3 regions of the Bacillus sp. CZDM1 genome follow, and region 2 is predicted to be linked to each of the others. Evidence: riboswitches for the same ligand, from Rfam matches in the RefSeq annotation. Region 2 holds a riboswitch; each other region holds the start of a gene.
What was found. Region 2 has a riboswitch for thiamine pyrophosphate ahead of thiC (phosphomethylpyrimidine synthase ThiC). Riboswitches for the same ligand answer to the same signal wherever they lie in the genome.

Region 1 (8,346 bases), on a different contig from region 2:
TTTTTAACAAGGATTCATAAGGAGGAGGTACTGCAATGAATAGCAGCGATTTAAGTTTCATTTTACAAAGAGTCAGAGAGGAAAACCCGCTTGTACATAATATTACGAATGTTGTTGTGACAAACTTTACAGCCAATGGGCTCCTTTCCCTTGGGGCATCTCCGGTTATGGCTTATGCTCCAGAAGAGGTAGCGGATATGGTATCTATCGCTCGTGCCCTTGTCCTGAATATCGGGACATTAAACAAGGAAGTGGTCGGCTCGATGATACTCGCCGGAAAAAAAGCAAACGAGCTAGGAATTCCGGTTATCTTTGACCCGGTTGGAGCAGGTGCTACTCGTTTCCGAACGGAAATGGCGCAAAGGATACTCAACGAGGTGAACATCTCTGTATTGCGCGGAAATGCCGCAGAAATTGCCAATGTCCTAGGAGCAAAGACGGAAATCAAGGGCGTAGATGCTAGTGAACAGCAACAAGGAAATAGTCTGGATTTAGCCTTATTGGCTGCAAAAAAGCTGAATACGATTGTCGTGATAACAGGAAAAGAGGATGTACTGACAGACGGCGAGACGACCTATCTGGTTTCTAATGGGCATCCGCTGTTAACAAAAGTGACCGGTACCGGCTGTTTGTTAACCTCTGTCATCGGAGCATTCGCAGCTGTGGAAAGGAATCTTTTACTCGCAGGATTATCTGCGGTTACCTTTTATGGCATTGCTGCGGAAAAAGCAGTAGAAAAGGCGGGTGACTTAGGACCAGGCAGTTTCCAAATCGAATTCTTAAATCAACTCGCACAGGTTTCTTCAGAAGATATTCATCAATTCGCTGCATTTAAAAAGTTATAAGGGATAGGAGTGAGCAAAATGAAAAAGGTATTAACCATTGCGGGTTCAGACAGTGGCGGCGGTGCAGGAATTCAGGCAGATTTAAAGACGTTTCAAGAGCTAGAGGTTTTCGGTATGTCTGCTCTAACAGCTGTAACGGCCCAAAATACGTTAGGGGTCCAAGCTGTCTTTCCGATGACACCTGAGGCAGTCATTCAACAAATACAATCGATTGGGGAAGATATTGGTACGGATGCTCTTAAAACAGGAATGCTGTTTAACGCTGAAATCATTAAAGCTGTTTCAGAAAAAATCAACTACTATAAGTGGAATAATGTAGTGGTGGATCCTGTTATGATTGCGAAGGGCGGCGCGTCGCTGCTACAAATCGAGGCCATTTCGGCCTTGAAACAATATTTGTTACCACTTGCGATGGTGATTACACCGAATATTCCTGAGGCAGAAGTTCTGACCGATCTTTCCATTCGTACCGAGGAAGATAAGAGAGAAGCGGCTCAAAAACTTTATAATCTAGGGGTTAAGAATGTGGTTATCAAAGGCGGGCATGATGAAGACCAGAACGAATCGACTGATTTATTGTTTGATGGAAAGAATTTTACAACGTTTACAAGTACAAGAGTGAAAACAAAGAACACACACGGTACAGGCTGCACTTTCTCAGCGGCTGTCACAGCAGAACTTGCCAAAGGTTTACCTGTTGGTGAAGCGGTTTCGAAGGCGAAGAATTTTATCCAGGCAGCGATTGAAGATCAACTTCAAATTGGTCAGGGTCATGGACCAACCAATCACTGGGCATATCGAAAAAGAAATGAAATGAATAGGTAGGAGAGCAGCCATGATGATTAACAATCAGGAATCCATCAGAGAAGCATTGAAGGTTTACTTTATAATGGGAAGTCCAAATTGCAAAGGCAAACCAGCCCAAGTTTTAAAAGAAGCGATTGAAGGTGGAATTACACTTTTTCAGTTCCGCGAGAAGGGGATTGGTGCGTTAACGGATGCTTCAAAATATGAACTGGCCAAAGAACTGCAGCACATCTGCAAAGAGCACCAAATTCCTTTCATTATTAATGATGATATCGAATTGGCCATTACGTTGAATGCGGACGGAGTGCATATTGGTCAAGAAGATGAAGATGTTGTGAATGTTAGAAAGAAAATTGGCGATAAAATCATTGGTGTTTCCGTCCATAGCTATGAAGAGGCGATGGCCGCATTAGGAGGGGGTGCCGATTATTTTGGAATCGGTCCTGTTTATCCGACGAAAACAAAGGAAGATGCCAAACCCTCAAACGGAACGAAGCTAATCCAAGAATTGCGAATGAAAGAAGTAACCATTCCGATAGTTGGAATTGGCGGAATAACGGCGGAAAATGCCGGGGCTGTTATCAAAGCAGGTGCCGATGGTGTATCGGTTATTACTGCGATCAGCCATGCGGATGGTGTAACAGAAGCGGCTAAAGCCTTAAGGAAAAACGTATTAGAAAGTTTATAGGTAAGTATTTTATTAACCATTACATACCTGCACTGGGGGAGCCGGAATTGGCTGAGATTAGACAGAATCGTCTTAAACCCCTGAACCTGATCTGGATTGCACTAGCGGAGGGAAGTGAAGGATACATGATTACCGCCATTTTGCCGGTAATGGTATATCTATGAACCTGACTTCCCCCATTGATATTAAAAACTTGGAGGGATTTTTTTTATGAGAAAAACACATAAACTCACTTTAACCGCGATGTTGATTGCGATTGGAACACTTTCTAGTAATGTCTTATTTATACCGATTGGCTTCACAAAAGTGTTTCCGATTCAGCATTTCTTGAATGTTTTGTCTGCCGTTCTATTAGGCCCGATTTATGCAGTCGCACAGGCATTAGGTGTCTCAATCTTACGAAATATTATGGGAACTGGATCAATCTTTGCTTTCCCAGGCAGTATGGTTGGTGCCTTATTGGCTGGGCTCCTCTTTATGAAAACCAAAAAGATCTACATGGCATTTTTCGGTGAGGTCATCGGTACGGGCATCATTGGAGCCATGCTAGCCTATCCGATTGCCACACTCCTACTAGGTCAAAACGCAACAGTATTTGGATTTATTCCGTTATTTATTTTTAGCTCGATTGCGGGTGCACTCATTGGCTGGATGATTCTTTCGATCTTCTTAAAGAAGAAGGTTGCCATCTTTACACAAAATGGAACGTCAGTGAAATAATCTACTGGAAAGGAATTACCTATATGGAACAGCAGCAAATCATCAACGATTTACTTTCGATTCTTCAATCAGACTCGCTTGGAGATGAAGATTTTAATCAAATGGCTTTACAGAGCTTTGCCTACCAATATACCAATAACCTTCCATTTCGGAAATTCTGTCAGCAAAAAGGGAAAACCCTTCGCACGGTTAAATCATGGAGGGATATTCCAGCAGTGCCGATTAATGCTTTCAAAGAAGTTCCGCTTAGCTGCATACCACCTGAAGAGGCTGAACGCTTTTTTATGACGAGTGGCACCACAAAAGGCGTAAAAGGGAAGCATTTTCATCCTACGCTCCAAGTATGGAATGCTTCGATGAGACTGAATTTTAAAAAACGTTTTATGTACGGGATGGAGAAATTTCGCATGGGTATTCTGTTCCCAACCGAAGAAGAAATGCCAAACTCTTCATTAGCGCGGTACTTAGCCCTAGCAAAACAGGAGTTTGGAACAGCACAGAGTCAGTATCTATTAACGGAAAATGGGATTAACCTTACTCTGCTCATACAAGAATTGGAGCAGGCGGAGCGATCAGGTGAGCCGTATGCTTTATTAGGAGCGTCGTATAGTTTTGTTCATCTGCTTGAGGAACTAGAAAAACAGGGACGCCATTTTCAATTGCCGCCGGGAAGCAGGGTTTTAGATACAGGTGGATTTAAAAATCAATCAAAAGAATGGGACTTAGATGACTTTTATCATCAGATTTCGAGTTTACTAGGAGTACCTAGGATCGATTGTATCAATATGTATGGCATGACCGAATTAAGTTCACAGCTGTATGATTCAGGAAATGAACACGTTCCTTCAATTAAATCGGGTCCTCATTGGCTGAAAACGAGAATTATTCATCCGTTAACGGGGGAGGAAGTGAGCGAGGGGGAGCGTGGAGTGATCGTGCACTGTGATCTTGCCAACTTCAATTCTGTCACGACGATTTTGACTGAAGACGTAGGAATGAAAGTAAAGGATGGATTTCTTCTCTTAGGCAGAGCGCAGGGAACAGAAGCGAAGGGCTGTTCCATTGCCGTAGAGGAATTTATCCAAGCAGCGAAGGGACCATTGCGATGAGAGAAAGAGTCGGATATCTTCCTGATATCGGGGAAGAAGTGATTGCAACTAAAATTCTCATTTTTAAGGGAAAGAATCAGCAGCTTGAAGTGGAAGCGCCCCTTCTGTCTACCTCTCAAATGCAAAAAGTTGCGAAAAAGGTTAAAAAAGCAAGTGAAGAAGTACTGAAATCGATGACCATCACTGAGATTATTTCGATCATTGACCAGGCTGTCGAAGTCATGCTAGACAGGAATTCACCTTTCAGAAAAAAAGCAGAACAGCTGTTACCGATTGTTACAGGTTACGATGAAGAAATGATCCGACTTGGTTTCACTTCCTTTTTGAAGAAATTTCGAAAGCAGGAGCTGCAGCGTTTCGTTGTCGAGGACTTAGGTAATCCCTTGCTGCTGGATGATTTTCAGCCTCGGGTAAAAAGAGGATTTTCCAAAGCTGTTGGGCCTGATTTAATCCTCCATATTTGGGCTGGAAATGTACCGGCACTCCCGTTGTGGAGTCTGATTTCGGGTTTATTGGTGAAGTCAGGTAACATTGGCAAGGTATCAAGCTCTGAGCCGTTGTTTGCAGGTTGGTTTGCTCAGTTACTGGTCGAAATTGCTCCTCAATTAGCTGATTGCTTCGCCGTTGTTTGGTGGAAGGGAGGAGACGAGGACATAGAAAAGGAGATGTTCGCGTTACCAGATGTAGTGGTCGGTTATGGAAGTAATGATTCATTGGAATCGATGAGTCGAAGAATTCCTGCCTCCACTCGCTTTCTTCCCTTCGGTCATAAAGTGAGTTTTGGAATCATCGGCAGCACAGCCCTTGATTCACGAAAGGCTTTAACGACGGCTCATCATGCAGCATTCGATATCATACAATTTGACCAGCAGGGCTGTTATTCTCCCCATATTTTCTATGTGCAAAAAGGGGGGAATGTCTCACCTGCTGAGTTTGCCCAGTATATGGCTCATGAACTTGAAAGCTTTGAAAAGAGATACCCAAGGCGGACTCTTGCATTAGAAGAAATGACAGCTGTAACGCAATGGCGTAATCAAGAAGAAATAACGGCCTTTACAAGTCCCAATAAAGTAGTCTTTGGGCAAATGGACCATCATTGGACTGTTGTTTATGAAGAGAATGCACCTTTCACTCCCACCTGCTTGAACCGTGCCGTGAAGGTCATTGCTTTTAATGAAATAGAAGAGATTATGACGAGCATCAAGCCCTATCGCCAGTTTCTTCAGACGGTTGGTGTGGCAGCTGCACCGAAAGAACTTTTTCGCTGGGCTCGAGAGTTAGGGAAGTCTGGTGTCACTAGGATCAGTGCATTGGGAAAGATGACTTCTCCTGAGCCAGGCTGGCATCACGACGGCCGTTTTAATTTACTTGATCTTGTTCAAATCGTTGATATTGAGCAGTCAGCAGAAGAGTATGCGGAAAATTTTGCTCCATATATCGATTAGGAGGGTGTGCAATGAGTTTCTTGCGTTTACAGGATGTTCACTACAGCTATGGAAACAAGCACTTGATTGTCGATGCTGTAAATTTAGAGTTAGAAAAAGGCAAGTTTCATAGTTTACTGGGGAAAAGCGGCTGTGGTAAAACGACTTTATTAAAGCTGGCTGCTGGTTTATTGGTCCCTGACAAGGGTTCCATTCAATTACAAGGTATGCCGATCAAGCCTTCAGAAAAAATAGGATTTGTCTTTCAATCCCCAACGCTATTGGAATGGAAAACAGTCATCGAAAATGTCCTTTTACCTGTCTCTCTTAAACGCAAAGTGACAAAAGAGGATGTTGAAGCAGCGGAAACACTTTTAGCGTTAATGGGTCTTTCTAATTATAAAAAGGAATTTCCAACTATGCTCTCTGGCGGGCAGCAGAGTCGTGTTTCCATTGCCAGAGCGCTGATTCAAACCCCGTCCATGCTATATTTGGACGAGCCGTTTTCAGCTCTTGACGCTATTACAAGAGAAGAGCTTCAAAATGATCTCCTGCGGCTTTGTGAACTCCATCAAATGACTGTGTTATTTGTTACTCATGATATTTCAGAAGCGGTCTATTTGTCGGACCGGATTGCGGTGATGGATAAAGGAAGAATTATTTATGATTTGTCAGTCGATTTACAAGGACGTCAAGATGCTGAAATTAGATATTCTCAACCTTTTAATCAATTATGCTTGCAGATTCGTACGGCCATTAGTGGGGGAAAATGATGAAAAAAGTACCGATTTATTCCTGTTTATTATTCATCTTGATTCTATTCATTTGGGAAGGAATTGCTTCGCAAATGAATGAACTGATCCTTCCAGCCCCGTCTGTTGTTGTCACCACGCTTCTAGAAGGATTAAAAAGTGGTTATTATACCCCGCATCTGATTCGAACAAGTCTTGAGATTGTCATAGGATTGTTTCTTGGGAGTTGTTTGGGAATGGTCGCTGGGATTTTGATGGGGGAGGTCGAGTTCCTCCGCAAGCTATTATTTCCCTATGTGATTGCTAGTCAAGCTGTTCCGAAGCTTGCCCTCGCACCACTATTTATTCTTTGGTTTGGTTTTGGGATGACGTCAAAGGTCGTAATCACAGCTTTAATATGTTTTTTCCCGTTAATGGAAAATACCGTCACAGCAATTCAATACACCGATCGACAAAAAATTGAGCTGTTTCGGGTGCTTGGCGCAAACAGATGGCAAATCCTATTTAAACTAAAAATACCGGCTGGATTGCCGAGTATCATTGCTGGTTTTCGTGTTGCAGCTATTCTTGCTGTGGTTGGTGCCGTAGTTGGTGAATTTATCGGCGGCAGTGAGGGATTAGGTGCCTTAATTATCGCTTCACAAGGGATGATGGACACACCCTTGATGTTTTCGGTATTGATATTGGTCACCATCCTTGGAACTTTTCTTTATCAAATCACTTATTTAATCGAACAAAGATTATTGAGATATAAAAAACAATCATAGGAGGGGAGTTTTTCAAATGAAATTAAAAGCAATGATTACTGTCGCAGCCATTATTCCACTATTGATGCTGGTTGGTTGTGCGTCAAAAAATACTGACAAGCAAGCCGCTAAAAAAACACAATTAGATAACGTAACAGTGGCAAGCTGGAGCCAGCCGATTTCAGAACAAACGAATTTGCTTGTTAATGAGGAGAAAGACTTCTTTAAGGATCAGGGGTTGAAGGTTGAATTCATCCCAGGTGCCGGAGGAGGAGACGCGATCAAAAATATACTTTCAGGACAGGCCGATATTGCTTTCACAGATCCAGGGTCGCTCTATTTTGCATTAAATCAAGGGGCAAAATTAAAGGTTATTTACAATATTTATCCGCAAAATGTATTTAATGTTGTTTCTTTAAAGGGAAGCAATATCCTGAAACCAGAGGATCTTAAGGGGAAAAAGATTGGCGTCTACAGCCTTTCAAGCGGGACAAGACAAAATCTGCTTGTGCTGTTAAACCAAGCTGGTCTTTCCGAAAAGGATGTCACGATTGTTGAGACGGGTCTATTGAATTTTGCTCCGCTGATCCAAGGTCAGGTTGATGCTACAGCTGCAACCGACACTGGCTTGGTGACCGCAAAGGAAAAGGGTCTTGTCGATGTAAATGTAATGGAAGTAAAAGATTATCTGAATGTCCCTAGTGATATCTTTGTAGTAACGGAACAAACGTACAACGAGAAAAAGGACCTGCTGAAAAAGTTTGTAGAAGGCTATCAAACGAGTGCAGAGTGGATGATCGACCAGCCAGAGGATGCGGCTGAGTTAGCCGTTAAATATGCCATTGATGGCAAGGATAAAAACCATAATTTAGAAATCATCCAACTACGAAACCAAGCTAGTATATCAGAGGCAACCAGCGTAAGAGGTTTGGGCGCTTTAGAAGCAGAAGTGTTACAGCAGGGTGCTGATACATATAAAACGCTGGGACTAATACAAAAGGATTTACAAATGGCAGATGTGATCGTTGAAGACTTCATCCCTAAACAGAAATAGGAGGCAGGCCGTATATGAGGAAATTTGATCATAAAACCGTCTTGGTAACAGGTTCGAGCAGGGGGATCGGTGCTGCCATCGCTAGAGGTTTTGCCGCAGAAGGAGCAACCGTTATTGTGAATTACCTTCAAAATCAGCAAGCTGCAGAAAAAACCGTTGCCTCCTGCCTTGAGCTTGGCGGTGATGCTTGGGCGATTCAGG
Region 2 (8,346 bases):
ATATTCATTTATCCATGTCAAATTTAAGAAAATACCAACGTGATTTGTGTTCATTTAGCGTGATTGGTGCATCTGTCCATTCAGTAGAGGAAGCAAAAGAGGCTGTATCCTTAGGTGCTGACATTTTAATTGCGGGTCATATTTTTTCAACAGATAGTAAAAAGGGAGTGCCTCCGAGAGGACTCCCCTTCCTGAAAGGGGTATGCGATTCGGTCAGTATTCCGGTATACGCCATTGGCGGAATCAAAAGAACCCACGTTAAAGAAATACGAGCAGCAGGTGCGGCGGGTTTTTGTATTATGTCTGAAGCAATGACCAGTCCTCATCCTGTTGAACTGGCAAAGCATTTTAGCATTTGAAAATAAAAGAAAGCACTTGAATTCAAGTGCTTTCTTTGGAAACCCTAATACCCGTTGGGACCATGGGGACGTTTCTCCTGGACATATTTGAACGTGACCTCAAGAACCATCCCCAAGGTACATTTATCGATAGATTTTCGATCCATCCTTGACAAATTCCTTCGCTTTTTCCTTCATACCTTCAGCAATTAAACGTTCTTCGGAATCACCCTTTTCATTCGCCATATTTCGAATGTCATGGGAAATTCTCATGGAGCAGAACTTCGGACCGCACATCGAACAGAAATGTGCTGTTTTAGCTCCTTCAGCTGGAAGCGTCTCATCGTGGTACTCTCGTGCCCTTTCTGGATCAAGTGATAAATTAAATTGGTCGTTCCAACGGAATTCAAAGCGTGCCTTCGATAAGGCATTATCACGGATCTGTGCCCCAGGATGACCCTTTGCTAAATCAGCAGCGTGTGCAGCAATTTTATAGGTAATCACCCCTTCACGTACATCATCCTTGTTGGGTAATCCCAGATGCTCCTTCGGCGTTACGTAACACAGCATGGCTGTACCGAACCAGCCAATCATGGCTGCACCAATTGCCGATGTAATATGATCGTATCCAGGAGCAATATCTGTCGTTAATGGACCTAATGTATAAAAGGGTGCTTCTTTACAAATTTCCATCTGCTTATCCACATTTTCTTTTATCATATGCATAGGGACATGTCCTGGGCCTTCAATCATTACCTGTACATCATGCTTCCACGCAATATCTGTTAATTCCCCTAATGTTTCAAGCTCAGCAAACTGCGCTTCGTCATTTGCATCCGCAATGGACCCAGGTCTTAGGCCGTCCCCAAGAGAAACAGATATATCATACTCTTTTAAAATCTCACATATTTCTTCAAAATGTGTATACAAGAAGTTTTCCTTATGGTGAGCTAAGCACCATTGAGCAAGGATGGAACCACCACGTGAGACAATACCTGTAGTACGCTTTGCGGTCATTGGAATATAGCGCAATAACACCCCTGCGTGAATCGTGAAGTAATCAACACCTTGTTCTGCCTGCTCAATTAATGTATCGCGGTACACATCCCAGGTTAAGTCCTCTGCCACCCCATTTACCTTTTCAAGTGCTTGATAAATGGGCACGGTTCCCACTGGTACTGGTGAATTTCTAATAATCCATTCCCTTGTCGTATGGATATTTTTCCCTGTAGATAAATCCATTATCGTATCAGTACCCCAGCGAGTTGCCCAAGTCATTTTTTCAACCTCTTGCTCAATAGAAGAAGATACGGCAGAATTTCCGATATTCGCATTTATTTTCACATGGAAATTCCGCCCGATAATCATGGGCTCACATTCTGGATGATTTATATTTGCTGGAATAATTGCTCTCCCTTTTGCCACCTCATCTCGTACAAAAGAAGGATCCATTTTCTCACGAATGGCAATATACTCCATCTCCTGAGTGATCATACCCTTTCTCGCATAGTGCATTTGTGTTACATTGCGGCCTTTTTTTGCACGTAATGGGCTTTTGTTAACATTCGGAAACCATTCTAAGTTTGCACGTGGATCTTCAGCACTGAAGCCATTATCTTCTGGCCTAATATCTCTGCCCTCATAGCTTTCTACATCTTTACGTTCTTCTATCCAAGTCTTACGGACTGCAGGCAGCCCTTTTCTAATATCAACGGTGTAGGTTGAGTCCGTATAAGGACCACTTGTGTCGTACACTCGTACTGGTTCGTTTTCTTCCTCACCAAAGGTATTAACGGTAGAACCTAAGCAAATTTCTCGCATCGGCACCTGAATATCAGGCCTAGATCCTTGTACATATACCTTTTTACTTCCTGTAAACTGTGATTTTAAATCCATTTTCATTTCTTCTTGCTTTTGCATGTAACTTCCTCCTTTTTTGTGTGCGGATGAAGAGTTACAACGTAGTTTTAGACAATAAAAAAGGCCCTGAATGAAATTCAGAACCTGAAACTGCCATAAAAAAGTAGCCAAAACCTGTACAATGAAGCACATAACTTTGACACTACTTCCCTACGCTGGTATCACCCAGATCAGGTTCAAAGGGTCGAAGAAATTTGCCTTCTTCTCTCAGTCCAAGCCATTGGACCCCCCTAGTAGACTACTAGAACACGATATTCAACTTTCTAGTAAAGATTACCACATGTTTCTAAATGATGGAAGTGAAATTTTTCTTATTCTTTTTTAGTAACGAAAAATCCCAAAGAGGAAAAAAGCCATCAGAACCGTCCCCCAGGACACAAAATCATTTACAGGCTCACTTTTCATATGTTAACCTATTTTCTATATTGGTTAACATATAGGGGTGAATCTTATGACAAATCATTTTTGGATTGTGGGTACAGATACAGATGTAGGAAAAACATTGGTAACCGCTTACTTCATGCGGTATTTTCAAACGAAAGGAGTGACAGCCATACCCTACAAGCCCATTCAAACTGGAATCATGGTAGAAAATACTAAGCATTTTTATGGTGACACGGAATTTTATAAGTCATTCAGTGAAGAAGTTTTAGTCGAGGAACATTTGAATAGTTATTCTTTTAAAAAGCCTGCCTCTCCCCATTATGCCGCCATGTTAGAAGGAGCAGTAATCGATGAAGCAGTCATTCTGCAGCATATCACAAAATTAATGACCATGTATGATCATGTGATTAGTGAAGGTGCAGGTGGATTATATGTGCCTTTGAACGAACAAGGTAACTATCATTTCCTCAAGCTTATTAAACAATCTCAGTTACCTGTAGTATTGGTTACCCGTACAAAGTTAGGGACGATTAATCATACATTCCTATCTCTTGAAGCTCTTAAAATATGGGAGATTCCCATTGTAGGGATCGTATTTAATGGGGATAAAGGGACTGAGCTTGAGAAAAATAACATCAGGACGATACAACAAAATACAGACCTGCCAACTCTCGTCATACCCAAGTTAGACGTTCTTTCTGATTTAAAAAATATTCAACTACCAAATACCGAGTTTCTTGAAAGGTTATCCAGTATATGACTTCTATACTTTCAAACTTACAAAAGAGAGATTTAAATCATGTTTGGCACCCTTGTTCACAAATGAAGGATTATGAAGACCTTCCGCCCATTGTCATTAAAAGCGGGAAAGGGATTTACTTGTATGATGAAAATGAAAAAAGGTATTTAGATGCGGTTTCTTCCTGGTGGGTAAATTTATTCGGACATGCCAATGAGCGAATTAGCAAAGCTTTAGCCAATCAAGCTTTTCAATTGGAACAAGTAATCTTTGCAAACTTTACACATGAACCAGCCATTCTGCTTGCTGAAAAACTAGTACAACTAACTCCGGATGGTTTAACGAAAGTATTTTTTGCCGATAACGGATCATCTGCGATAGAAATTGCTTTAAAAATGAGCTTTCAATATCATATGCAAAAAAACAAACCAAATAAAAAGCGATTTTTAGCCTTAACAGATGCCTATCATGGCGAAACACTAGGGGCCCTTTCTGTTGGAGGAGTGGAACTATATAACGAGATTTATAGACCACTATTACTAGATACCATTCGGGTACAAGGACCTGACTGTTTTAGATGTCCTTTTGGCAAGACCCCCGAAAGCTGCAGTACACCTTGTATCTCATTCATGGAAGAAAAGCTATCTCAACATCATGAAGAAATAAGTGCCATTATTATTGAACCGTTAATACAAGCAGCGGCAGGTATGAAAATGTACCCTCCCTCCTATTTAAAGAAACTAAAAGAACTTTGTTTGCACTATGATGTGCACCTGATTGCAGATGAAGTGGCAGTAGGATTTGGTCGAACGGGAACGATGTTTGCTTGTGAGCAAGCAGGAATTTCACCCGACTTTTTGTGTTTATCAAAAGGAATAACAGGCGGTTATTTACCACTTTCAGCCGTTTTAACCACAGAGGAGGTTTTTAATGCCTTCTACGATGATTATGAAACGAAAAAAGCTTTCTTACATTCTCACAGTTACACAGGTAATCCGTTAGCGTGTCGAGTCGCACTTGAAGTATTAAACATATTTGAAGAGGACCATTACTTGGAAAAAAACCGATTGAAGAGTACATACATGAATAAGCTGGCTTCCCAAGTATTTAAAGACCATCCATACGTTGGAGAATACCGACAAACCGGGATGGTAGGGGCGATTGAATTAGTAAAGAACAAAGCAACAAAGGAGCCCTTCCCTAGTGAAGAACGAATTGGATATAAAATTTATCAGCTTGCTTTGGAAAAAGGCTTGCTGCTGCGCCCTTTAGGAAATGTTCTTTATTTTATGCCGCCCTATGTCATTACAGATGAGGAAATCAAGACGATGATTTTGACCACAAATGAAGTGATTGAACATTACTTCGAAAATATCTATTTTCATAAGGCGGTGCTTGACCATTAAAAAAAATCCAACGGTTTCATTAATCAATGTATCTTTATTTGCTGCCTTAACGGCGGTTGGTGCGTTTATTAAAATTCCCTTACCCTATGTTCCATTTACACTCCAAATTCTTTTTGTCTTTTTAGCAGGTAGTTTATTAGGAAGTAAACGTGGAATGCAAAGCCAGCTTGTCTATGTAGGTATTGGCTTAGCAGGACTCCCTGTCTTTACCCAAGGCGGCGGGATTGGCTATTTTCTACAACCTACATTTGGCTATTTAATCGGCTTTATTGTTGCCGCATTTGTAATCGGCTGGATGATTGAACGAATCGCAAATCCTAAAACCTATCATTTTATTATTGCCAATTTTATCGGCCTCCTGGTCGTTTACCTCATTGGGGTACCTTACTTATACTTGGCGCTTAATACATGGCTGGGTGTTCCAAACGGCTGGGCACATATTTTAATGATTGGTTTTGTTAATAGCATCGCCGGCGACATCGTGATCTCCGTGATAACAGGTGTTTTAGCCACAAGATTACACAAAGCTTTCTTTTCAATTCGCAGCAAAAATAATACCACGATACAAAAGTGAATGTTCAATGTGTTCAATGGGGACGGTTCTGATGGACTTTATATTTTTGCGATGACCACAAGAACCGCCCCCATGGAACCCCCTTAATCTATCATCTCAAACAAAAGCTTACCAATCTCACTATTTTCCATTCTTCCACTAAACATATGTCTATTTAAGCCATATGCATAGATGGGGACGTCCTCACCAGTATGGCCTTTTGTCGTCCACCCGGTGCTGGTATAGTGATTGATGATGTCAATGAGAGCCTTTTTGGTATCTTCTACTTCCATTTCTAATGTAGATTGGATGGTTTTCAAGTCTTCTAGATGAATAGATAGGTGCATGTGACGTTTGATCCTAGCTAATTCTTTGGTTTTATGCATGTCTGCTGCAATCACAGACGGGGTCGATTTAACGGATCTAATCACAGAAGGATTCCATTTATAGTTATCATTTCGATCGATACTCATTCCGCCAGTGGAGTGGTCAGCGGTTGCAATCACGAGGGTATCCTCCCGATTTTTCGCAAATTGTACGGCCACATGAAACGCGGTTTCAAAGTCCTTCAGCTCACTCATGGCAGCTACAATATCATTGTCATGCCCCGCCCAATCAATTTGGCTTCCCTCTACCAAAAGAAAAAAACCATTTTCGTTTTGCTGCAAGCGGGTGAGTGCAGCATTGGTCATTTGCGAAAGAGAAGGTACCGTGGTTGCATAGCGATCAAGGTGTTTGGGAAGTTCCATTGGAGCAAATAAGCCTAGCAATTTCTCGTTCCGATCGGCTAAAAGTTCGATTGAATTGGTAGCATAACCAAAGCCATTTTTTATAAACTCTTCAACTAAATTACGGTCATTTCTATCGAAGTAGGAGGCTCCTCCCCCCAACAAGACATCGATTTTGTTCTCGCCATTGATTCGTTCATCCAGATAATCATCGGCAATTCCATGATAGTTTTCCCGGGATTCATGGTGTGTGGCGAACGCCGCAAGTGTAGCATGATTGATTTGACTCGTTCCTACTAGACCAGTAGATTTACCACGAAATTTAGCATATTCTAAAATACTCGGAACCGCCTGTTTTTCACTATTCAAACCAAGGGCACCATTATAGGTTTTATAGCCTGTTGCTAAAGCAGTACCTGCTGCAGCCGAGTCTGTAATGTTACTCTTTGCGTCCAATGAATAGGTCGATTGGGTACCAACAAAATATTGATCAAATAATGTCGGCCTCATAAGCCCCGTTCGCGCATCATGATTAAAGTAACGAAGACCTGTCGTGTACGAAAAACCCATCCCATCCCCTATTAATAAGATAATACTTTTTACCTTCTTCATTCTGTTGAGCGAATGGTTTAACATGGATGGTAATGTATCTAAACTAAAATCACTTAACTGAACGGTGGAATGTAACAAATAAAACAGCACCTTTCGAATTTAGGTAGTCTTTCGTTTTCTCAAACCAACGGAATCAACTCACTTCAATCAAGTTATAGCATAGAAAAAGAGAACTTTTTCATGAAATACAATTATTTAACATAAACTCAAAAAACTCTTATTATTTCTTACAAGTTGGTAATAACTAGGGACCATTTCCAATATGGATATAAAAACAGACACCTACTAAGCTGTAAGTGTCTGTTTTATAATAAGAGTTTCTGGTTTACGGTTCACCGTAACGCATCATAATGGGGTCTCTTGGATGGCTAAAATTGAAGCATGCAACTTAAAGTAACCAGCCAAAGTAAATAAGCGGAGATTTTCCGGTTAGTTGCAGAATGAAGCTTGTTTCGGGATATATAAGCGGAAGTTTTCCGCTTATGCAAAGCGAAATCCTCTATTTCCACGGTTTTCGAGTCAATAGGCGGAATTTCTCCGTTTATTTAGGCTCTTTTTGATGTTATTTACTAACTAAGCGGAATTTCTCCGTCTATTTATCAGATCGGGCCCTTAACCTGATCCCCAACCTTAAGGAGAGGTATCCCCTATACCTCATTTACTAATGATAAGGCTCACCGTAACGTTACTACCTGCGGTTTTTTATCAGTTTCATTTTTTAAACAATTTGTTACTATTGGGTCTTTCACGAGGAGTACAATTGATAATGAAATAGCCGATTATAAGAATGAGGATGATAATCGCATAAAATAATACCTTTTCAGGGTGTTCGTGCTCAACAATAATGATTCTTACCATTGCCGTTATACCAATATAGATAAAATATCTAATAGGGAAATGGTATTCTTCTTTAAAGTACTTAACAATCATAGAAATAAACTCAAAATATAAAAAGAAGATCAGTATATTCGCTAGAACAAGTTTATAATCATTTTCGCCTCCTTCTATCAAAATCTGAATGAAAATGACTAATTCCTTTACGAGTAAAACGGATAAAATGATTCCTAAAAGAATGAGAGAAATATTCAAAAATAATTGGAATACCTTTGGGATAAGGTATAAGATACTTGAAAAATTCTGTTTTATCTTTAGCATGCAAACCTTCCTCTCACTTTTAAAAAATTAACGATACCTTCCTTTTCCTATAACATATCCGCTATCTCTCGTTCTCTTTTTACTCCTTTTTTTTAATATTTTTATATTATACAACATTAAAATTTGCAAAAGTATTAAAATTTCGTCAATTTTAAATAGCACGTACCATGGGGCCAGGGTCCAAAGATAACAATCCGCTTAGAAAGACCATCGGAACCGTCCCCATGGTCACTTCGTCACTCCACTCCGTTTACACCTTCATTCGTTCAGGAAGGTTCTGTATCGACTGGACCACCATATCAAGTTTTGACTCGATTCGGTAAAGCAGATAGAGGGTGACAACGATTGGGAATCCAACATCACTAATGAAAGGGATAATTTGCTCCACTAGAATTCACTCCTTTCGCCAGTATCACCGAGGCCGGCTTCTTTTGGAAACCGGCCTCGTACACTATTAAATAATTTCATATTCCGTTACATTGCGGTCAATCACTCGTGCTCCTTTAACAGA
Region 3 (8,346 bases), on a different contig from region 2:
TCTTTTCTGTTTTTCGCTATGGCCAAAATACTTGGTATTCCATGCTCCATCGTTGAGTTATACAAATATAGATCATATTTCGCGACGGCACGCATCCGTTCTATCATTAACTGAAGCTCTTGGTCTTCAATGGAGGCTGGATCAAGACGCGGGAGGGACATCTGCGCGTACCAAGTCATTAGGAACGAATCACGTTCCACTACTTCCAAAATACCGTAGAGAATGGCCTCTTCTAGACTTCCGCCCAGCGCACATCCATTGGAAGTTTCATAGACAAATCCTCGTGATCCCGAGCCCAAACTATAATAGGCAAGCAGCTCTGGAACCAGAATCGGACGCTCTTGCAAAAACGAATATCCCCATACCCAATCAATTGGGCGATCTGGATCAAATTCTGTAAATGGAAAACCAGCTCTCTCATACTGTTCTTTTGCGTGCACACCAACCTCAATCGGATGGAGTGCTTGATGCTTCAAATGATTATAACTGTCATGAACCACGGTCTGTTTTCCACGGGGTTCAAGTCCACAGTACCGCTCCAACCCTTCTAAAATGGCCGTTAATTCACTAACCGTGAATGAGTTCGTTCGGCCTGCTGTTCGTTCATCCCCCTCGAATAAAGGCAAATTTACACTTACATCAGCAAATGTGTGCACAAGGTTAACCATTTTATCATTCAAAAGGCCTGTGCGTTGATCAAGATAGTCATTAGCGAGAACCTCATTCAGGTCATCCAACGAACGGCTGCGATAACTGTCCCTCGTAACCTTCGGACTTGGCTGCAGAGAAATCCGAGCCATCGCTGGTGTATCATCAGGTAATGAACTACAAACCTGACACAAGGGGACGGGCAGAAACTTGTGCCAGGAATTCTTCAATGTTTTCAGATTGATAAAACATACCTTGCCTTCAGATTGGGCCTGATTACCTTGGATAATTCTTTGGATTTCTTCCATTACTAGGTGCGCCATGTGAAAAAGACTCATACGTGCGGCCCAAGGTTCCCCCTGCATTCCACCTGTTCCCTGCAACTTCTTTTGTATTTCCCACATCTCTATCCGGTCGTGTCCTGTCATAAGACGCCTCAGATCTGTACATTGAGAACACCCTGGCATACCCGGGCGAACAAGTGGTCCAATTACGCCCTCTCCAAAAGAAACAAAACCTCTCAGCCAGGGAGTGTGGGTTCGATGAAACACCTCTTCTGCTTTTTGATGAACAGAGGGATTCCATGCATCATGTAACACCAATGCCAAATCAATCCTTCCGGGTACGATTGCTCCGAAATCAGTTTGGCGAAATACCAAGTATTGAGAGGAAAGTTCTTCACATATGTGGTCTGCCAGCAGTCCTTCTCCTACAACCAACATGACAGCACTCACGTTAACCCCTCCTCTTGAACCAATACCCCAAATATCCCTGCCAATCCCTCTTTCAAAGATGGTTCTAGTTCTAGTTCATATACAAACAACTGCTTTCCGTTCCGTCCCAAGATTTCCATAGCATTCAGCAAGTTTTTGGATTGTATACTCTCTTCACACGCAGGAATTTTAATGCTTAGTGGTACTTTTTCATCCAGAATCACGGACGAAACCTCCAGTGATCGTGCCATAACGAATTCCTCTTCATTTTGCACATTGAAAATTGCCTGTTGCAGTGCATTTCGTAATGCCATTGTGATATTCAAATCGACACTGCCATACCATCCGTCATGGGTACCAATCCACACAACCGGGAATCCAGACACTTCCTCGCCGATTCCTATAGTCGGTGCTCCCCGCAACGTCTTCAGTGCCTGCAAATAATACTGACAGCGTTCATCTTCTACCGTACTTACCTGCACCGGGAAGACGGAATAATCCTCTGCAAGGCTTTGTTTGATCAACTCTTCGTCCAAGAATCTTTGTAATCCCCGGCAAACACTTTCCGAGAATGTTTCACCTGCGCCCACCTTCACGTCCGGAGGTAGATCGAGCGATCCGACTAGTTGTGATACATAGTTTTCAATTCCGGACAAACCCGCTTCCCTTCTTACCTCCTCATGTGTCAGACCTGTACAGACAATATCACCCAATAGATCAGCTGGCCCTTCTGCCAATGGGTTGACTGGCTGAACTCGGCACTGAGCCAATGGCAGCTGCTTTAAATCACCCTCCTCCCAAATGTGAAAAATTCCGGATACCTTAGAGGTCAAATGGTTAAAGGATAGGAGTAACTTACCCGGATCTCCTCTTTCGGTTGCTTGTTCTAATCGCATATCTAAATCTTCAACCAATCTGGAAGATATTTGTCCTGTCACCAGTGAATGAGGCAGAAACGAATGCCAGTTTCCTTCTAACGTTTCCAAATCTAGAAGAAAGAATTGATTCTTCTGTTCCTTTTCGGTCACACCCGTAACGTCTTTAAACAACTCAAATACGATGACATTTGCAAGCATGGCTAAGGGTGTCGAAGAAGAACCATAAAATTTCTGCTCTCTAAAGAGAGCCCCTTGGTGAATACGGCGCCAAGCAGACTCCCAGTCGGCCTCTGAGTCTGCATGTACTAACGGACCCGCTAAACCCGCCTGCTCTAAACAGATAGCAGGGAGAAACACTTTCTTCTCTTCCTTGCTAACCCTATGTAGAAGTCGGAGTTCCTCTACATCATGCTGTTCTGACACATATAAAATATAATCAAACGGTTTCACTATTTCCTCCCAAGTACTTTCCCCCTGCTTGTTTAGAGTGACCTCCTCGATCTCCACATCAGGGTCTGTTTTCCGGGCATGTGCCACGAGTTCCATCAACCTCTGTCTATTGGTCTGAACACTGTCAGTAATCAACGTTTGGAACTTGGGCAATCCGGAATCAAGTAACGCCGCAACCAACGAAACAAAAAAAGGACCGGAACCTACTGCTAACACTTTTGCTTGACGATAGTTCTGGAATCGAAACCCACCCGAATCAAGCAAATTATCCACAAATTCAATTTGTGAAGCATACTTTTTTAGAACCTGTTCTTTCAATTGATGCGGACGGTCTTGGCTCACATCTCGAACAAACCCATTTCGATAAAGGGCTTCTGCAATTTCAAACACTCTATCTCGATAAGCCACCGGCAAACCGTTAGTCAAATACTCCAAGGTGTACTCGCCATTAAACATGGGGATCAGCTTTTCAACCCATTGATCAATCATACTGCCTTCCATACGGAACGAACTTACATTGTTCCGAAAAAACACACCACTGTTTGGATCAGGGAGAAAAAACGTGTCCCTTTTCACTTTCAAACGCATAGAAGGGTTCATATTCGTCATTACGTTCCTCCTTAGCCGAAGCTTTTTCTCATATTTATCATCACTATCATCCTATGTATCTCAATTTGTCCCTTATGTTAATGGTTGTAGAGAAGAGCCCCTACATCCATTGTAGGGACTCTTCTCCTCTTCATATGCAATTGGAGTTTTCGTTATAGATTGAAAACGAGCACCCGCTTTAGCGATGGCCTCCGCCACCACAACGATGACCGCCGCCACCGCCACAACGATGACCGCCTCCGCCGCCACACCGGTGACCGCCTCCGCAGTTATGTCCTCCACAGCGATGACCGCCGCAACGATGGCCTCCGCAGTTAAAACAACTAAAGCAATTAAAGCAGTTGAAACAGCTAAAGCAACTAAAACAGCTAGAACAACGGCCAAAACCACCCACACCTAGGAAAATTCGATCCTGATCATTATAGTATGGGGTCTGGTCATAAGGAACTGCTTGGGTCGCTTGGAAATCGCCAAGATTTAATCCCTGGAGTTGACTATGGAAATCATTCATTTTTATTACCTCCTTATATATTTAAAAAAGGCCGCAGCTAATTGAAATGGGCAAAGAACAAACTTATAAATAGGTAAATACACTGCATTACCTTCCCCACAAAATATGTACAATAGGTGGGTATTGCTACCATTACAAAAGCCTAATTATAAAGGTTTCGTTGAAAAATCCATTCGCATATTCTATCTTTCAGTAATATTATCGAAAAAGAATAAAACTTTTTCGAAAAAAAATCCCTTTTGTGTAAACAGTTCTAACCTGTCTACACAAAAGGGATTTTCAATTAGTTGACATAATAATGTTATTTGCACCTATTCATTTTGAATCAATTATCATTTTTTGACAATGGTACGAAAAAGCATCTTTCCGTCCCTCAGCTCTATTAAATGTTCGTTAATTGACCGTTTATTAGCGCTTTATCTAATTCTCTTACTTGATCATAAGACTGTAAGAGATCCTCCGGGACCAATTTTCTCCCATAAATCCAAGCATTCATCTCTATTTGAGTTTTTAACTTTGCTATTTCATCGTCTTCACCATACTTGAGAGTCTTAAGATCATGTTTATTTTTCTTAAAATCCAAGTAATAACCAATTACATGATACAGAATTATTTTCACAAGATTTTCATCTGTCTCTTTCATTCTGATTTTGCTAATATACCCGTTAACTTGAAGGTAATTAAATTTAATCGTATTGGTTGAAACGTTGTAACTCATAGGTACAGGTAGTTTATTATTAATTTCATAGTCTATCTCTAAATGGTGCATATTTAATGTATCTTCAATGATTTTCTCGATGTTCCAGATTTTAAGCATGTTATGTACACTTCCCTTTAAGAACTACTTCATCGTATTTTGAATTTTCTCTATACTTATCAATCTTACACATAATTTTTAAATCTTTAAAGCAATTAATCAAATTTTAATAGAGATAGAATAAAACGATTCACTCCTAGGTGTCAAATTGGAATTATCGATAAAATCATGATACAGTAATATTTTTGAAAGTGTTTAGGATTAGACGATTGGAGTGAAGGATGAAATTGAATATATTATGGGATTTTGATGGAACACTTTTTGATACATATCCAGCACTGGTTGAGGGTTTTATAGAACTAAGTCAGCAGGACCTTGAAGCTGTTGAAGTTTTAAAATGGCTAAAGATAGATTCTTTAACTGCCTTTAAACATTATGGGATTGATGAGGATAAACGAGCAGAATATAAGCGTATTGATAAACAGTACTCAAAAGAACACAGTAAGCCTTTTGAGCATTTAGAGGAAGTTTTATCAGCCGCTGATAACAATATTATTGTGACCCATCGTGATATGGAATCTACGATCTATCTTCTGGAGAAATATCACTTAACCCGCTACTTTAAAGAAATTGTCTCCGTTGAAGAACAAGGATTTGACAGAAAACCTCACCCTTCTTCTTACGAATATGTCTTGAAAAATCATCAAATTGATTTGGTAGTTGGAGATAGGGAATTAGATTTACTTCCGGCAAGAAAATTAGGGATTAAAACAGTTGCCTTTCAAAATCAAAACATCGAAGCTGATGTTCATTTAGAAACCTACGAGGATTTTATTGCTTCTATCCTCAATAAAAAAAGCTTGTAGAATGGTCTCATCGACTTTTCTACAAGCTTTTTTTTATAATAGTGATTTATTTTACAATAAACACTGGGCATGGTGCCTTTTGTACGACATAATGGCTGACGCTTCCCAAGAATAGTTCCTTCAGTCCACTTAAACCTCTGCTTCCCATTACGACAAGATCGGCATCATTTTGCTTTACAAACTCAACAATCATTACTCCAGGATTACCTTCCATTACCACTGATTTTGTCTTATTCGGCAGCGATTGAATTTCTTCGTCAATTTCTTTACGTATGGCATTAACTTCCTCACGCTGCGAGTCCTGGATTGCCTCAAATGCATAACCATATGTGTAAACCATTGGTCTTACAGGCTGTGTGACCATAAAAACTACTAATTCAATTTTCATATCTTGTTTTGCCAGATTCATTGCCATTTTCAATGCTTTTTTACTTAAATCAGAATGGTCATATGCTACTACGATTCTTGAATAATCCGTTAACATTACTCTCATCCTCTCAAGAATAATAACTTTATTTCCTACTTTTATTATACGTCTGTCATTTTTATTTGTGGTGCCGAGATAGTGACAACTTTGTTCCAATTAAATAAAAAATCTCTGTACAGGACATTATTTCACCGATTCCATCATTTTCACTGGCCATTCTTCAAGTTTATAGGCCATGTCCCAAAACATATATTCAAGCTGACAACTGATTAAGAAATGTTCCTTCATCTTTTCCTTTTCCCTCTCTGTTGCTCCCTTTGCCCACTCATCTAGACGGGCACAAAACTTAATGGTTATCGAATCGGTAATAGTACCATAAAAACTGATCCATTCATAAAAAGGGTGTGAAGGATCTGGATTCACCTCAGTTAATAATTTCTTCCCAATTTCCCAATACGTCCACGGACACGGCAATAACACTGCAAGAATTTCCCCTAATGTTCCTTCGTGTGCAACTGTTAGCATATGACGGATATACTGATGTGCTGATGGAGATAATGGAAATCCGTGTAATTCCTCGTAAGGAACACCCGCTACTTGGCAAAAGTTATTATGTGGATGGATTTCACTGTTTAAGATAAAAGAAATCTGCTTATTAAACATCTCCATTTCTTCACGACTCTCACATTTGGAGACTGCAATTCCATAGATTCGTATAAAAGAATTCAAATATTCAAAGTCCTGTTTCACATAATGAATCAATTGCTCGCTTTTTAATTCCCCCTTGGCAATTCCCTGAACAAAAGGATGGTCAAAAATCGCTTGAAAGATTGGATTTGCTTCTTTTCTTAATTCTGCTGAAAAACTCATAATATTATCCCCCTTATTGGTTTAACAGAGAAGACACGAAAGGGCGGCTGAAGATCAAAACACGAAAAAACCGCCCCAAAAATGGAGCGGCTGAATAATGATTTATCCAAACACAGACTCCACTTTCCTACGCTAGTATGAACTAGATCAGGTTCAAAGGGTCCAAGATAACTCTTGTCTCAGCCACAAATCGGCTCCCCTAGTGGTCTTCCTATTAATTTAATTTTCACTCTACACTCAGTTTTCAGTAAAGTCAATCAATTTACATCTAAGCTTAAAAGATAATCCACTTTATCCATAAAAAAATCCCTTCTGTGAGACAGGTTCCTGCCTGTCTGCACAAAAGGGATAATCATTATGCTACTTTTTTGATATCTACTCTTTTGCCTTCTTTAAGCTTTTTCTTATAATCAGCTGTTGCTGTGAAAAGAACGTCTGTAGAGGAGTTAAGTGCTGTTTCAAAAGAATCTTGTAAAACTCCGATGATAAAGCCTACTCCCACTACCTGCATCGCAACATCATTGGAGATTCCAAATAAGCTACATGCTAAAGGAATCAATAATAGTGAGCCGCCCGCAACACCTGAAGCACCGCAAGCAGCTACAGCAGCTAATACGCTTAGGATAATGGCTGTAGGAATGTCCACATGAATACCTAGTGTATGAACAGCAGCTAGTGTTAAAACAGAAATCGTAACGGCAGCACCAGCCATATTGACTGTTGCACCTAATGGAATGGATACGGAATAAGTATCTTTATCTAAATCTAGTTTTTCACACAATTTCATATTTACCGGAATGTTGGCCGCAGAGCTGCGTGTGAAGAATGCAGTAATTCCACTTTCCTTTACACACTTGAATACAAGCGGGTATGGGTTCTGACGGACATTCACAAATACGATGAGCGGATTGACAACGAACGCTACAAAGAGCATACATCCAATCAAAACAACAAGTAATTTTCCATAGCTTAATAGAGACTCGAGTCCGTTTGTTGTAATGGAATCAATCACTAGACCCATGATTCCTAATGGTGCAAGCTTGATAACCCATGTAACCATTTTGGATACGGCATCTGAAAAATTAGAAATCATTGTTTTTGTCGAATCAGGAGCATTTTTTAAAGCTAAACCAAGGACGATTGCCCATGCTAAAATACCGATATAATTTGCATTTGCAATGGCATTAACTGGGTTATCAACAACATTCAGCAGTAAAGTTTTGAGAACTTCTACCACACCGCCCGGAGCCACCAAATCCTCGGCACCCTTCGTAAGTGTGATATTAACAGGGAAAATAAAGCTTACAACAACCGCAATTAATCCAGCTAGAAACGTTCCTAATAGATATAGGGAAATTATCGATTTCATATTCGTTTGCTGACCACTCTTATGCTGAGCAATAGCAGACATTACCAGGAAGAGTACCAATACTGGTGCAATAGCTTTTAAAGCACCAACAAATAATGAGCCTAAAATGACTACTGGTTTTGCCACTTCTGGAATCGCAACCGCCAGGATAATACCAATCAATAAACCAATAGATATTTGTTTTACCAGACTAATTTGATTCCACTTTTTTAATAAATTTTTCATAGATGTACCCCTCCATCTCGTAT

Region 1: linked by a shared signal. The riboswitch ahead of thiW (energy coupling factor transporter S component ThiW) and the one ahead of thiC (phosphomethylpyrimidine synthase ThiC) in region 2 are both predicted to bind thiamine pyrophosphate.
Region 3: linked by a shared signal. The riboswitch ahead of tenA (thiaminase II) and the one ahead of thiC (phosphomethylpyrimidine synthase ThiC) in region 2 are both predicted to bind thiamine pyrophosphate.

The regions. Positions count from the first base shown of each region.
Region 1 covers NZ_JBUESO010000002.1:542,841-551,186, reverse strand. The annotation lists gene thiM (hydroxyethylthiazole kinase) at 36-845, shown strand; gene thiD (bifunctional hydroxymethylpyrimidine kinase/phosphomethylpyrimidine kinase) at 864-1,670, shown strand; gene thiE (thiamine phosphate synthase) at 1,681-2,340, shown strand; TPP riboswitch at 2,365-2,470, shown strand; gene thiW (energy coupling factor transporter S component ThiW) at 2,551-3,060, shown strand; gene ACY3XC_RS07160 (LuxE/PaaK family acyltransferase) at 3,084-4,169, shown strand; gene ACY3XC_RS07155 (acyl-CoA reductase) at 4,166-5,614, shown strand; gene ACY3XC_RS07150 (ABC transporter ATP-binding protein) at 5,626-6,366, shown strand; gene ACY3XC_RS07145 (ABC transporter permease) at 6,363-7,112, shown strand; gene ACY3XC_RS07140 (ABC transporter substrate-binding protein) at 7,129-8,145, shown strand; gene ACY3XC_RS07135 (3-oxoacyl-ACP reductase) at 8,160-8,346, shown strand, end outside.
Region 2 covers NZ_JBUESO010000014.1:65,709-74,054, reverse strand. The annotation lists gene ACY3XC_RS23995 (thiamine phosphate synthase) at 1-359, shown strand, start outside; gene thiC (phosphomethylpyrimidine synthase ThiC) at 483-2,258, opposite strand; TPP riboswitch at 2,389-2,500, opposite strand; gene bioD (dethiobiotin synthase) at 2,710-3,402, shown strand; gene bioA (adenosylmethionine--8-amino-7-oxononanoate transaminase) at 3,399-4,787, shown strand; gene ACY3XC_RS23975 (biotin transporter BioY) at 4,783-5,361, shown strand; gene ACY3XC_RS23970 (alkaline phosphatase) at 5,445-6,758, opposite strand; gene psiE (phosphate-starvation-inducible protein PsiE) at 7,392-7,835, opposite strand; gene ACY3XC_RS23960 (YvrJ family protein) at 8,086-8,223, opposite strand; gene ACY3XC_RS23955 (DUF2922 domain-containing protein) at 8,290-8,346, opposite strand, start outside.
Region 3 covers NZ_JBUESO010000002.1:488,852-497,197, forward strand. The annotation lists gene ACY3XC_RS06895 (TOMM precursor leader peptide-binding protein) at 1-1,382, opposite strand, end outside; gene ACY3XC_RS06900 (putative thiazole-containing bacteriocin maturation protein) at 1,379-3,298, opposite strand; gene ACY3XC_RS06905 (heterocycloanthracin/sonorensin family bacteriocin) at 3,477-3,809, opposite strand; gene ACY3XC_RS06910 (hypothetical protein) at 4,192-4,626, opposite strand; gene ACY3XC_RS06915 (HAD-IA family hydrolase) at 4,848-5,432, shown strand; gene ACY3XC_RS06920 (universal stress protein) at 5,479-5,916, opposite strand; gene tenA (thiaminase II) at 6,043-6,729, opposite strand; TPP riboswitch at 6,837-6,940, opposite strand; gene sstT (serine/threonine transporter SstT) at 7,085-8,323, opposite strand.